Regions from separate parts of the Modestobacter sp. VKM Ac-2979 genome, predicted to be linked through region 2. Evidence: predicted binding sites of a transcription regulator. Region 2 holds the regulator's gene; the other holds the start of a gene.
The links. Region 2 encodes LexA, which represses DNA repair genes until DNA is damaged. Its sites were predicted from a motif close to TCGAACANNTGTTCGA; they were not measured.

Region 1 (7,116 bases), on a different contig from region 2:
CCGAGGTGGACGTGCTCGGCACGACCGTGACCCTCGGGCAGGTCCAGGACGGCCGGGCCACCGTCGGCATCGCCGGCCAGGAGGTCTCCTGCAGCGAGGGCGAGAGCGTGTCGGCCGGGCCGCTCAACCTCGAGTGCACGACCGTCACGCCCGAGAACGTCGTCATGACCGCGACCCTGGGCTGACCCGCCCCGCCTCGTCCGGGCGACCCGTGGCGACCAGCTCCAGCTCCTCGACCAGCTCCTGGACGACGTGCAGGACGAGCTGCACGTCGTCCGGGAGCCCCTAGGCAGGCCTCGCTGGACCCGCTAGGCGATGAGCGCCACCGCCATGACCATCGGCAGCGAGACGACCGAGGCGATGGAGGTGCCCATGGTCAGGGTCTTGAAGGTCCCCTGGGTCGACAGCCCCAGCAGTGATTTGTACATCCAGAAGAAGTTGCTGTTGACCTGCAGCGCGAACATCGCACCCGAGGCGATGGCGAGACCGATGACGATCGGTGCCACGTCGATCGACCCGAGCACCGGGCCGATGATCCCGGCGGCCGCGATCGCCGCCACCGACACCGACCCGATCGCCAGGTGCAGCACCGCCGCGATCAGCCAGGCGAGCAGGATGCTGAGGACGACCGGCGCCGCGGCGTCGGCAGCGAAGAGACCGGCCAGGATCGTGTCGAGCCCGGTCTCCCCGATGACGGCCCCTAGGGACCCGCCGATGCCGGTGATGAGCAGGATCGCGCCGGTGGTGTGGAAGCCCTCGCTCATCGCGGTCTCCGTGCCCGCCGAGCCCAGCGTGCGCCGGCAGAGCACATAGGCCCCGACCAGGCCGAGGAACAGGGCGAAGTTCGCGTCGCCGAGGAAGGCGATGAAGTCGTTGGAGAACTCCAGGAGCTCCGCGAACGCGCCGAACGCGATCAGCACCAGCGGCACGAGGATCGGCAGCAGGCTCACGAGCAGCGGAGGCGTCGACCTCTCCTCCTCGACCAGCTCAGCGCTCTCCTGCTCGGCCATGGCCTCGTCCACCTGCTCGTCCGTGGCCGAGTTCCAGTAGCGGCCACGCAGGAGCAGCCGGAGGACGATCGTCGTCACGATCGCGGTCAACGGCCCCAGCACGAAGCCGTAGACCAGCCAGGTCCCGAGTGGGACGTCGAGCAGGCCCGCGATGGAGATCGCGGCCAGTCCCGGGATCACGAAGACGTAGCCGGCGAAGATCCCGGCCCCGAGCGCACCGGCCATGAGGGGCAGGCCGGTCCGGCCGATGAACGGCGCCGTCGACCGCGCCACAGGCGAGGCCAGCACGACCTGCACGTCCACGTAGATCGACGGGAAGACCGTCGACATCGCCGCCGTCAACGCGTACGGGAGCCGCTGCGCGCCGACCCGGCTGACGAGCAGCGCCACCATCTTCCGGAAGGCGCCCACCGCGTGGAGCAGTGCCCCGATGAGCACGCCGAAGCCGATGAGCAGGCCGACCTCGGCCATGATCTCGCCGAAGCCGGTCGCGATCGCCACCAGCGTCGCCGCGAAGCCGACACCCGTCGCGAGGCCGAGGTAGAGCGACCCGATGATCAGCGAGATGACCGGGTCGACCTTGGCCTTGATGATGAGCAGGACGATGACGGCGATCGCTATCGCGGTGTGCGCCACGACCATGAACAGGTCCTCCGGGTACGGGGAGTGGCGCGGTCACCACCGCCGTCGCCACGTTGAGTGCTCACCTTGGCACCGATCGTCCGCAGCCGCGGGCTGGCGCACGGTCGGGGGCAGAGCACCCAGCGATGGCTAGACGTTGAAGCGGAACTCCACGACGTCGCCGTCGGCCATGACGTAGTCCTTGCCCTCGATCCGCACCCAGCCCTTGGACTTGGCCTCGGCCATCGAGCCGGCCTCCATCAGCTGGTCGAAGCCGACGATCTCGGCCTTGATGAAGCCGCGCTGGAAGTCGGTGTGGATGACGCCGGCCGCCTCGGGGGCGGTGGCGCCGACCGGGATCGTCCAGGCCCGCGACTCCTTGGGCCCGGCGGTCAGGTAGGTCTGCAGGCCCAACGTGCGGAAGCCGACAGAGGCCAGCTGGTCCAGCCCCGGCTCGTCCTGGCCGATGGAGGCCAGCAGCTCGGCGGCCTCGTCGTCGGGCAGCTCGATCAGCTCGGACTCGGTCTGCGCGTCGAGGAAGATCGCCTCCGCCGGGGCGACCAGGGCCCGCAGCTCGTCGAGCACCTCACTGTTGGCCAGCTCGTCGGCGTCGACGTTGAAGACGTACAGGAACGGCTTGGTGGTCAGCAGGGTCAGCTCACGCAGCGGCTCCGCGTCGACACCGGCGGCGAACAGCGTCTTGCCGCTGTCGAGCACCTCCTGCGCCGCGACGGCGGCGTCGTGCAGGACCTTGCGGTCCTTCTCCTTGCGCGACTCCTTCTCCAGCCGCGGGATCGCCTTCTCCAGCGTCTGCATGTCGGCGAGGATCAGCTCGGTGTTGATCGTCTCGATGTCGTCGGACGGGGAGACCTTGCCCTCGACGTGCACCACGTCCGGGTCGGTGAACACCCGGATCACCTGGCAGATCGCGTCGCTCTCCCGGATGTTGGCCAGGAACTTGTTGCCCAGGCCCTGCCCCTCGCTGGCGCCGCGCACGATGCCGGCGATGTCCACGAAGGACACCGTCGCCGGGATGATCTTCTGCGAGCCGAAGACCTCGGCCAGCTTCGCCAGCCGCGGGTCGGGGACGCCGACCACGCCGACGTTGGGCTCGATCGTCGCGAACGGGTAGTTCGCCGCGAGCACGTCGTTCTTGGTCAGGGCGTTGAAGAGGGTCGACTTGCCGACGTTGGGCAGGCCGACGATCCCGATGGTGAGACTCACGCGTACTCCTCGCTTCGCTCGTCGTCCGCGTTCGTCCGGACTGCTGTGTGCATTGGCCGAGCTCGCAAGCTCGCTCGGGCAGGACCACCTTACGGGCGTTGACGCGCTCCCCCGGTGGGCGAGGATGAGCAGGTGCCCGAACCCGTGGATCTCGCCGCCGTCCTCAGCACCGTCGACCAGCCGTGGTCACCCCGCACCGTCGCCGTGCTGAACGACTACGACCTGCGCGTCGTGCACACCCGCGGCGAGTTCACCCGGCACAGCCACCCGGAGACCGACGAGGTGTTCCTCGTCCTCTCCGGCTCGCTGACGATCCGGATGGACGACGGCGACGTCACCCTCGGCCCGGGTCAGCTGCACGTCGTGCCGAAGGGCACCCCGCACCAGCCGTACAGCCCGGACGGCGCCCAGGTGCTCCTGATCGAGCCGAGCGCGACGGTCAACACCGGCGACACCCCCAGCGAGCTGACCGCCGAGCGCAGGGTCGTCTGAGGAGCGGTCCGTCCGAGTGCAGGACCGTTCGAGTGCAGGCCGCTACAGCAGCGGACCGATGAGGATCTCGGTGCCGTCAGGGCGGTAGGTGCGCCATCGCCCGTCCGGTGGGCGTTCCACCCGGAAGCCGTGATGCACCTTGGTGTGGTGGCGTTCGCAGAGAAGCGCTGAGTTCTGCAGGTTGGTCTCGCCGCCGTGCAGCCAGTGGATGAGGTGGTGCACGTCGCACCACCAGGACGGGGCGCCGCAGCCGGCGAACACGCAGGACTTGTCCCGCCGCTCGACCGCCTTGCGCAGCCCGGGGGTGACCACCCGGTGGTCTCTCCCCAGGTCCAGCGGGACCCCGTCGGGGCCCATGACGATGCGGGAGACGCTGGCGTCGCAGGCGATCCAGCGGGCCCGCGCCGCGGAGATCGTCGCCCCGAAGCCGGTGCTCGCCGCCCCCGGGCCGGTGGCCGGGTCGACCAGGTCGTCCAGGTCGATGCCCACCACCACGTGCGGCTTCACCGTCCGCAGGATCGGCAGGTCCCCGCTGGCCAACTGGTTGTCACACAGCTGCACGAGGGCGTCGGCGTTCTGCTGAGCCCGGGTCCGCGCATCGCCCTGGGGGCGGTCGGCCTGCACGATCGACTCGATCGCCGCCTGCACCTTCTCCCCACCCACGGCATCAAGGTCGAACCGGCCGGTGACGCTGCCGTCGGCGTGCTTCGCGATCGTGAGCCGGCGACCCTCGGTGGGGTCGGGCTCCGGACCGTCGGGGTCCAGCGCGTCCTCGAACGCCTGCACCGCAGCCACCAACGACTGGTGCGGCGACTCGGCCGCTACCTGCGCCCACACCCGATCGAACGCGGCAAGGTCGATCGCCTGCTCCTCGGCTCGAGCCCGCTCCCGCTCCCCCACCGCAGCGGCGACCACGTCCATCTGCGCCGCCGTCACCGCACCCTCGGCGAACCCGGCCGCCAGCGCCGGGAAGTGCTCCAACGCCCGACCCGACCGCAGGACCCGCGACGCGTCGCTCGCCGACAGCCGCGCATGCCCGATCAACCACGACCGCATCGACTTCAACCCGTCGTGCTCGGCGGCCTGGGTGGTGTCCGCGCGGCGCACGGTGCGGGTGAGCTCCGCGGCGACCCGGTTCTGCACGGCCACCAACTCCGCGACCCGGTCCAGCACGCCGCCGTCCGTCAACCCGTGCAGCTCCTCGGCCGCCAAGGCGTCCAGAGCTGACATCAACTCGCTCACGGACACCTCCCGACGTATTCGAACGTGTGTACGAATACTACCGCCGTCGAGGACCCCGGGCAACACGAATCCCCAGGTCAGGAGCCTGTCCACAGATGCGAGCAGGCTCTTGACAGACCCGCTCCAGTCACGGTCAGCCGGCCGAGCCGGGGCCCGCCAGCAGGCCGCGCTCGACCGCGACCAGGACCGCCCGCGTGCGGTCGTCGACCCCGAGCTTGGCGAACACCCGGAGCAGGTGCGTCTTCACCGTCGCCTCACCGATGAACAGCTCCCGGCCGATGTCGGCGTTGGTCAGCCCGCGCGCCACCCCGGACAGCACCTGCAGCTCCCGGGCCGTCGGCGCCTCGGCCGCCGGCGCCCGCAGCCGGGACACCAGCCGGGCCGCGACCGGCGGCGCCAGCACGGTCTCCCCACGGGCCGCTGCCCGCACCGCGTCGGCCAACTGCGCCAACGGCGTGTCCTTGAGCAGGTAGCCGGTGGCCCCGGCCTCCACCGCGCGCACGATGTCGGCGTCGGTGTCGTAGGTGGTCAGCACCAGCACCCGCACACCCGGGTGTGCGGCGGAGATCCGGCCGGTCGCCGTGACGCCGTCCATCCGCGGCATCCGCAGGTCCATCAGGACGACGTCCGGCTGTTGCTCGGCGACCGCCGCGAGCGCAGCCAGCCCGTCGCCGGCCTCCCCCACGACCTCCAGGTCCGGCTGGGCGGCCAGCCAGCCGACCAGCCCGCCGCGCACGACAGGGTGGTCGTCCACCACCAGGATCCTGATCACCCTCGCTCCGTTCCGGTCGCCGGCGTTCCCCGGGGTGCGCGCTCGACGTGCGTCTCCGCGGTGGTCATCGCGCCGGCACCTGCACCGTGACCCGGGTGCCCTCCCCCGGGGCCGAGACGACGTCGACCGCGCCACCCACCTGCTCGGCCCGGTCCCGCAGCCCGGCCAGCCCGACGCCGTCCCCCGCGGCCGGGTCGAAGCCCACCCCGTCGTCGGAGACGTGCACCGACACCTGCCCCGCCTCCCCCACCCCGATCCGCAGCACCACCGCGCTGGCCGCGGCGTGCCGGCGGACGTTGGCCAGCGCCTCCTGCGCTCCCCGCAGCAGCACGATCTCCTCCGCCCGGGTCAGGCCGGCGTCGTCCGCCAGCGCAGCGGTGTCCAGCCGGGTGGGCAGGCCGGTCTCCCGGCCGAACCGTTCGGCGAGCCGTTCCAGCGCCTCCCGCAACGTCGAGGAGTCCAGCGCCACCGGCGCGAAGGCGGCGACCATCGCCCGGGCCTCGGCCAGGTTCTCCCGGGCGACCTCCTCGATCAGCGCCACCCGCTCCGCGGCCGCACCCGGGTCGCCGGGCAGCTGCCCGGCGGCGGTCTGGGCCAGGACGACGATGCTCGTGTAGCCCTGCGCGAGGGTGTCGTGCACCTCGCGGGCCCATCGCTCCCGCTCCGCGGCGACGCCCTGCTCACGGTGCGCCGCGGCGAGTTCGGCGCGGGTCGCCTCCAGCTCCTGGATCAGCGACGCTCGCTCGCGACTCTGCGCCAGCACGCGGCTCAGCCACAGGCCCAACGCCAGGCTGAACACCAGACCGACCGAGGTCTGCACGACGCCCGACAGCGGCTCGGTGCCGCGGCTCCAGGAGACCGCCGGCCCGGCCGTGCTGGCCAGCGCGAGGAGCACCGTCCAGGTGACGCCCGGCCGGGCCGACTCGACGAGGAACCACACCTGCGAGTAGGCCAGGAAGAGCAGGAACAGCAGCTCAGGTGCGTGCCAGCCGAGCACGGTGAAGACCGCCACCAGGACAGCGAGGTAGCCGACCGCGCGCCGAGAGTGGTCGTCGCCGATGGCCGGGGCGCCGAGCACCGAGTAGGCGACCACCAGCACCCCGAGGGCGCCGAGGGTGACCGTGCGCGACCCCTCCACCCGAGCCACGAAGGTGGCCAGCACGGCGACGCCGATCATCACCACGAAGACGACGTGGAGGCCGACCACCGTGGCGCGCCAGGCGTGGTCGGACAGCGGCGCGCCGCCGTCGTCCCCACCACGGGCGGGGACGACGGCGGCGCGGAGCCGGGAGCCGACGGTCATCCGTCGGCCCGGCGCCAGCGGAACGTGCGCACGCACACCATGACGCCGATGATCACCCATGCCACCAGCACCAGGGCGGTCATCCCGTGCTCCCACCCGCCGGCGACCTCGAAGGCGGCCGCCTGCTCGGGCAGGAACGCCGAGCGCATCCCCTGGGTCAGCCACTTCAGCGGGAACACCGCCGCGACCTGCTGCATCCAGCCCGGCAGCTCGGGGAAGGCGAAGAAGACGCCGGAGAAGAACTGCAGCACGATCGCGAACGCCGAGATCGAGGTGGTCAGCGAGCTCGCACTGCCCGGCAGCGCCGAGACCGCGATGCCGAGCACCGTGCCGGCGAGCGCGCCGAGCGCGGCGACCCAGAGGAACGTCAGCCAGTGCCCGAGGTCGACCGGCAGCGGCACGTCGTAGCCGTAGCGGGCCACCGGCAGCAGCAGCGCCAGCTGCGCCGCGGT
Region 2 (7,116 bases):
CGAGAGCGCGCGGCGGGGCGCCCGGGGCGCCCGGGAGGTGCCCTACCGGGCGACCGGGAAGAGCTGGCTGATGGACGGCGCCGGCGCCTCGGGCGCTGCCCGGGACGCCGCGCTCGCCGCCTTCCTCGAGGAGGTCGCCGCGGTGGGGGAGAGCCACCTGGAGAGCACCCGGTTGGGCCTGCGGCTGGGTGCGGCGGACCTGGCCGAGTTCCGCGAACGGCTGCACCGGTTGCTGGACGAGTACGCCACCCGGCCGGCGGACCCCGGGGCGGAGCGCTGGTCGCTGTACCTCGGGATGCATCCGGAGGTCCGAGGTGTTGTACCGGGCGATGACAACAGGTGATGTGACAAGTCGGTCGCCCCAGGACCAGGGGCATGCCACGCTGGAGACGATGACGACAGCCCAGAACCGCGCGATCCTCGACGAGGCCGAAGCCCGTGTCGACAAGGCGCGCGCCAGCATGCCCGACACCAAGCCGGCACCGGCCGGTCAGTGGGACGCCGCCGACGACACCACCGGCTCCTACGTCAAGGAGGAGCGCGGCGCACTCCGCCGGGTCGCGGGGCTCGGCACCGAGCTCACCGACGTCACCGAGGTCGAGTACCGCCAGCTCCGCCTGGAGCGGGTCGTCCTGGTCGGCGTCTGGACCGAGGGGACGGCGGCCGACGCGCAGCGTTCGCTGACCGAGCTCGCCGCGCTCGCCGAGACCGCCGGTTCCCAGGTGCTCGACGCGCTGATGCAGCGCCGGGACAAGCCGGACCCGGCCACCTACGTCGGCTCGGGCAAGGCCGCCGAGCTGCGCGAGGTCGTCGCCGCCACCGGCGCGGACACCGTGATCTGCGACGGGGAGCTGGCCCCCGGCCAGCTCAACCAGCTGGAGAAGGTGCTCAAGGTCAAGGTGGTCGACCGGACCGCCCTGATCCTGGACATCTTCGCCCAGCACGCCACCAGCCGAGAGGGCAAGGCCCAGGTCGAGCTGGCCCAGATGCAGTACATGCTGCCCCGGCTGCGTGGCTGGGGTGAGTCGCTGAGCCGGCAGGCCGGTGGTCGGGTCGCCGGCGGTGGCGGCATCGGCACCCGTGGTCCGGGTGAGACGAAGATCGAGACCGACCGTCGCCGGATCCGCTCCCGGGTGAGCAAGCTCCGCAAGGAGATCGCCGGGATGGCGACCGCCCGGACGACGCAGCGCAACTCCCGCGACCGCAACGCGACGCCGAGCGTGGCGATCGCCGGCTACACGAATGCCGGCAAGTCCAGCCTGCTCAACCAGCTCACCGGGGCCGGCGTGCTGGTCCAGGACGCGCTGTTCGCCACCCTGGACCCGACGGTCCGTCGCGCGCAGACGCCCGAGGGGCGCGAGTACACGATGACCGACACCGTCGGCTTCGTGCGCCACCTGCCGCACCAGCTGGTCGACGCGTTCCGCTCCACGCTGGAGGAGGTGGCCGACGCCGATCTGCTCGTGCACGTCGTCGACGGTTCCGACTCCGACCCGCTGGGCCAGATCGACGCCGTGCACACGGTGCTCAACGAGATCGACGCGTCCGCCGTCCCGGAGCTGATCGTCGTGAACAAGGTCGACGCGATGACCGAGGAGGACATGCTGGCGCTGCGCCAGGCGCTCCCCGGGGCGATGTGGGTCTCGGCCCGGACCGGCGAGGGCATCGAGGCGCTGCGCGACGTGATCGCCCAGCGGCTGCCGCACCCGCACATCGACGTCGAGGTGCTGGTGCCCTACGACCGGGGTGACCTGGTCGCCCGGGTGCACCGGGACGGCGAGGTCGTCGAGGAGGCGCACGAGGCCACCGGGACCCGGCTGACCGCGCGCGTCAACGCCGGCCTGGCCGCCCAGCTCGACGATTTCACCGCGCCGGCCACCGAGGACTGACGGAGGGCCCCGCTGCCGCTCGCACGTTCGTGCCGGGCTCCCGCAGCGGGGCGAGCGGACAGCCCGGCGGATCACGACCAGGTCACGGCCCCGGTACCGTGACGCGATGACCAGGGGAGCGGTGGACCGGACGGCGACCGCTGCCGATCGACCGGTCGCACCGGTGGTCGGGGTGGGCCGGCCGCCGTGGTGGCTGCTCGTCCTCGCCGCCCTCGTCACCGTCGCGGTCACCGTCAACCTGCTCAGCCGCGGGTGGCTGGAACGGATGGACCTGCGGGTCTCCGAGGTGACCAGTGTGTGGGCGCTGCGGGACTCGTGGGCCTACTGGCCGATCTGGGTCGTCACCCAGATCGGCGGGCGGGTGACGATCCTGGTGGTGCTGGCCGGGCTGGTCGGGTGGCTCGCCGTGCGGCAGCGGACGCTGGTGCCGCTGGTCCGGGTGGTCGTTGCGCTGGCCCTGCTCACCACCGTGGTCTACGCGTTCAAGTGGGGCACCGGTCGTACGGCCCCGGCCTTCCCCGGGTCGTTCTTCCACACGGACGGGGCCAGCTACCCCTCGGGGCACGTGGCGAACGCCGTCCTCATGTGGGGGGTGGCCCGGTGGCAGGCCGTCGAGTTCGGCCTGCCCGCGGGCGTGCAGCGGGCCACCTGGCTGCTCAGCGTGCTGGGGCCGGTGGCGACGGGTGTGGCCATGGTGGCGCTGGACTTCCACTGGGTCACCGACGCGGTGGTCGGGCTCGCGGTCGGACTGCTGCTGTTGGGCGTGGTTCACGCACTGGACGCTGTCGCGATGTCACGCTGGGTTCGTGCCAGAGCCGGCCGATCCCAGGCGTAGCAGCGCCACCCGCCGCAGGACGACGGCCGGCGCCGCCCTCTGTGCGCCCGTCGGCCTGCTGGTCGCACTGCTGCCTGCCGGGCCGGCGGCCGCCGACGACGGGACCGCTCCCTACGGCGAGCCGACCACCCGGTGCGAGATCACCGACCCGCGGCTCCCGGAGCTCTCCGGCCTGGCCAGCGCCGGGGAGTCGATGCTCGCGATGAACGACGGCGGCGACCGCGCCGAGGTGCTGGTGCTCGACGGAGCCTGTGCGGTGGGTGAGGTGCGCACGGCGGAGGTCGACCCGTACGACCCCGAGGACCTCGCCCTCGCCGCCGACGGGACCATCTGGCTCGCCGACATCGGGGACAACGCGCAGAGCCGGGAGACGGTGGCGCTGATCGGTCTGCGCCCCGACGGGACCACCGTGCTGACCAGGCTCACCTACCCCGACGGTCCGCACGACGCGGAGGCCCTCCTGCTCGCGCCCGACGGCACCCCGTACCTGGTGACCAAGGAGGTGCTGGGCGCCAGCTCCGTGTACCGCCCGGATGCGCCCCTCGGCGACGGAGCCACCGTGCCGATGAGCAAGGTGGCGGCGCTCGGGCTCACGTTGACCGGCACACCGGGCGGCCCGGTGGGCCGGGCCGGCCAGCTGCTGGTCACCGGTGGCGCCGTGTCGTCGGACGGCTCGCGGATCGCCCTGCGGACCTACACCGACGCCTATGTCTGGCCGCTGAGCGGCTCCGACGTCGCCGGGGCGTTGGCCGGGCCCCCCGTGCGGGTGGCGTTGCCGGAGGCCCCACAGGGCGAGGCCATCGCCTTCGCGGCGAACGACCGGGACCTGCTCGTCGCCGGCGAGGGACTCCCTGCGGTGGTCACCCAGGTGCCGGCCACCGGTGACCTGACGGGGACGGTCCCGGCGGAGCCCACCGAGGCCGCCGACGGGTCGCTGGCGACCGCCGGTGGGGTCGAGCCGCTGACCGCCGGTCTCATCGCCGCGGCCGTGGCCACCGTGTTCGTGTGGGCCGGCGGCAAGCTGCGGCGGAGCCCGGCCTGAGCACGGGCCCGGCGCCCGTGCCCGAGGTCAGACCCGACGGAGCACGGTGACGACCCGGCCGAGGACCGTGGCGTCGTCGCCCGGGATGGGCTCGTACGCGGCGTTGTGCGGCATCAGCCACACGTGCCCGTCACGCCGCTTGTAGGTCTTCACCGTCGCCTCGCCGTCGATCATCGCGGCGACGATCTCGCCGTTCTCCGCGGTCGGCTGCTGCCGGACGACGACCCAGTCGCCGTCGCAGATCGCCGCATCGACCATCGAGTCACCCGCGACCTTCAGCATGAACAGGGTGCCCTCGCCGACCAGCTCGCGGGGGAGGGGGAAGACGTCCTCGACCGCCTGCTCGGCCAGCACCGGACCGCCGGCGGCGATCCGGCCGACCAGGGGCACGTACGTGGGTCGGGGGGCAGTGGCGTCGTCGACGCCACTGGCTGCACCGGAACCGGCCAGCGCCTCGGCCGTGGCCTCGTTCGTCGTCGCGGTGCTGTCGCCGGGGAGGCGCACGTCGAGTGCGCGCGGCCGGTTCGGATCACGGCGCAGCCAGCCCTTGCGCTGCAGCACTGACAACTGGTGGGCCACGGACGAGGCGGAGGAGAGACCGACCGCCTCACCGATCTCGCGGACCGAGGGCGGGTAGCCGCGGCGCTCGATCGAGTCACGGATGACCTCGAGCACCCGGCGCTGCCGCTGGGTCAGTCCGTCGCCGTCGGCGGCCCGGTCGGGGAACTCCCGCACCGCTGCTCCCGCCCCCGCTGCAGCCGTGGGCGCTGCGCCGTCGGCGGGTGCCGGGCTGGACGCTCCACGCCGCGAAGGGCTCTTGCCGCCGCGCGCCTTCGGGCCGTCGACCGCCATGTGTCCTCCTCGTCCGGCTGCCTCGGCAGCAGTTCCCGGTGGCGTCCTGCCGTACCGACGGCCGTGTCGCCACGGCGAGCCGGGACCTCGGACGCTGTCCTCGATCGCCTCGGAACCGTATCGCCTCAGGCCTCTCCGTTCAAACACGTGTTCGAAGAAGTCGCCGTGTCGGCGTGTTCCTGTCGGGGGTGTGCGGTAGACATCGCCCAGACGTTCTGTTCGAACGCCTGTTCGACCACCCGGTACCGCGAGACCTCTGGAGCACCCCGATGGCCAGTCCGCAGCTCGAGCTCCCCGTGGCCGCCCCGGCCTCGATGGCGGTCGTGCTCCCGTTCCCGGGGGCGCGCCAGGTGGCGCACTCGCCCGGGTCCGTGGTGCGCGGTCGGCCTGCACCCCTGCCCCGGGCGGCTCGCCCTGCGGCGGCCCTGCGGGGTCCCGGGCATCCCGACGTGCGCCCTGGTCGGCGGGTCGGCGTTGCGGGCGGGGGCGCCGCCGGCTGCGCGAGGCGCACGGGAGGGGGTGGCGGTGGGGCCGCCTCGGGTGCACAGGCGCCGTTGCGGCTGACCCGGCGCGGGCGGCGAGTGGTCGCCGGGCTGTCCATCGCCTTCGGGGTGTCCGTCGCCGCGGCGACGTTCGCCGCCGAGTCCGGCGGCCCCGGCGGCGGCCTCGAGCTGGCCGGCTCGACGATGGTCGTCGTCCAGTCCGGGGACACCCTGTGGTCGATCGCCGGCGAGATCGCGCCGGAGGAGGACCGTCGCGCGGTCGTCGACGCGCTCCTGAACGTGAACGGCCTCTCCGACGTCGACCTCGTCCCCGGTCAGGTGCTCGAGCTGCCCTGACCGGCGGCGCACCGGTGTCCACCGCGGTGCGAAGGGCCCGGCCGAGGCGCCGGTGGTTGTGGCGGGAGGGGCTCCGAGGGGCGCCCGGGTCAGATGCGGAAGACGACACGCTCGCCAGGGCTTGCACACCTGTAGGGGTGGTCGTACGGTTCCACCACAACATCTAGTAGTTACAGAGCTGTAAGCCATCCACAGTCGTTCCACACGTTGTCCCCGGCGCATCCACCGGATGTCCCCGGCCCAGTCCACAGCACGGCCATCGGGTCGGGGCCCGGTCACGGTGTCACGACGCCGCGGCGAGACCCTGCGCGACACCTCGGGAAGGAGGAGATCGACATGCGTTGTCCCTTCTGCCACAACCCCGACAGCAGGGTCATCGACTCGCGGGAGACCGACGAGGGGGCGACCACCCGCCGTCGACGCTCCTGCCCGGGCTGTGGACGCCGCTTCACCACGGTGGAGGAGGCGGTCCTCGCCGTCGTCAAGCGCAGCGGCGTGAGCGAGCCCTTCGCCCGGGGCAAGGTCGTCGCCGGGGTGCGGCGGGCGTGCCAGGGGCGGCCGGTCGACGAGCACCAACTGGCCCTGCTGGCCCAGCAGGTCGAGGACGCGGTGCGCGCCACCGGCTGCGCCGAGATCCCCAGCCACGAGGTCGGCCTGGCCATCCTCGGCCCGCTGCGCGACCTCGACGAGGTCGCGTACCTCCGCTTCGCCAGCGTCTACCGCAGCTTCTCCTCGGTCGCCGACTTCGAGAAGGAGATCGCCGAGCTGCGCGCCGCACCGGCCCGGAGCACTGCCCGCGCCGGTGACGCGCCACCCGTCGAGCGCGACGCGGTCGACGGCGACCAGGAGACCCCCGCGACCGGGAGCCCCGCGACCGGGACCACCACCCGCCGGCGAGCCCCCGAGCGGCCGCGACCGGCCGACACCGGCAGCGCCGCCGGCCCGTGAGAACTGTCCGACCCCTCCGCTAGACAGGTCTCGACGAGGAGACCGCACGACCCGGCTCCGGCACCCGCCGGCTTCCCCAGCCGCTCCGCCCGCACCACCGCACCAGTCCGACCCAGGGAGCCCTCGCACGATGACCGAGACAGCTGACCGCCTCACCACCAGCCGGAACCGCCGCACCGCCAAGGCCCCCAGCCGGGGGAAGGGCCTGAAGGTCAAGCGCGTGTTCACCACCGCGGGGGTGCACCCCTACGACGAGGTCGTGTGGGAGCGCCGCGACGTCGTCATGACCAACTGGCGGGACGGCTCGATCAACTTCGAGCAGCGTGGGGTCGAGTTCCCGGCCGAGTGGAGCATCAACGCCACCAACATCGTCACCACCAAGTACTTCCGGGGTGCGGTCGGCAGCTCGCAGCGCGAGACGAGCCTGCGGCAGCTCATCGACCGGGTCGTCCTGACCTACGGCGCGGCCGGCCGTGAGCACGACTACTTCGCCAGCGAGGGCGACGCCGAGGTCTTCGAGCACGAGCTGACCTGGATGCTGCTGCACCAGGTGTTCAGCTTCAACTCGCCCGTCTGGTTCAACGTGGGCACGGCCTCCCCGCAGCAGGTCAGCGCCTGCTTCATCCTGGCCGTCGACGACCAGATGGACTCGATCCTGAACTGGTACCGGGAAGAGGGCCTGATCTTCAAGGGCGGCTCGGGTGCCGGGCT

Region 1: the regulator LexA is predicted to act here: its motif matches at 4,608-4,623, upstream of O2W15_RS02845 (HNH endonuclease signature motif containing protein).

Annotation. Positions count from the first base shown of each region.
Region 1 is NZ_JAPVBO010000001.1:569,542-576,657, forward strand. It holds gene O2W15_RS02825 (hypothetical protein) at 1-185, shown strand, start outside; gene O2W15_RS02830 (GntP family permease) at 309-1,652, opposite strand; gene ychF (redox-regulated ATPase YchF) at 1,782-2,855, opposite strand; gene O2W15_RS02840 (cupin domain-containing protein) at 2,988-3,347, shown strand; gene O2W15_RS02845 (HNH endonuclease signature motif containing protein) at 3,390-4,589, opposite strand; gene O2W15_RS02850 (response regulator) at 4,723-5,343, opposite strand; gene O2W15_RS02855 (sensor histidine kinase) at 5,426-6,664, opposite strand; gene O2W15_RS02860 (ABC transporter permease) at 6,661-7,116, opposite strand, start outside.
Region 2 is NZ_JAPVBO010000007.1:62,219-69,334, forward strand. It holds gene O2W15_RS19895 (ArsR/SmtB family transcription factor) at 1-343, shown strand, start outside; gene hflX (GTPase HflX) at 393-1,889, shown strand; gene O2W15_RS19905 (phosphatase PAP2 family protein) at 1,996-2,724, shown strand; gene O2W15_RS19910 (hypothetical protein) at 2,696-3,766, shown strand; gene lexA (transcriptional repressor LexA) at 3,794-4,618, opposite strand; gene O2W15_RS19920 (LysM peptidoglycan-binding domain-containing protein) at 5,173-5,457, shown strand; gene nrdR (transcriptional regulator NrdR) at 5,794-6,405, shown strand; gene O2W15_RS19930 (vitamin B12-dependent ribonucleotide reductase) at 6,536-7,116, shown strand, end outside.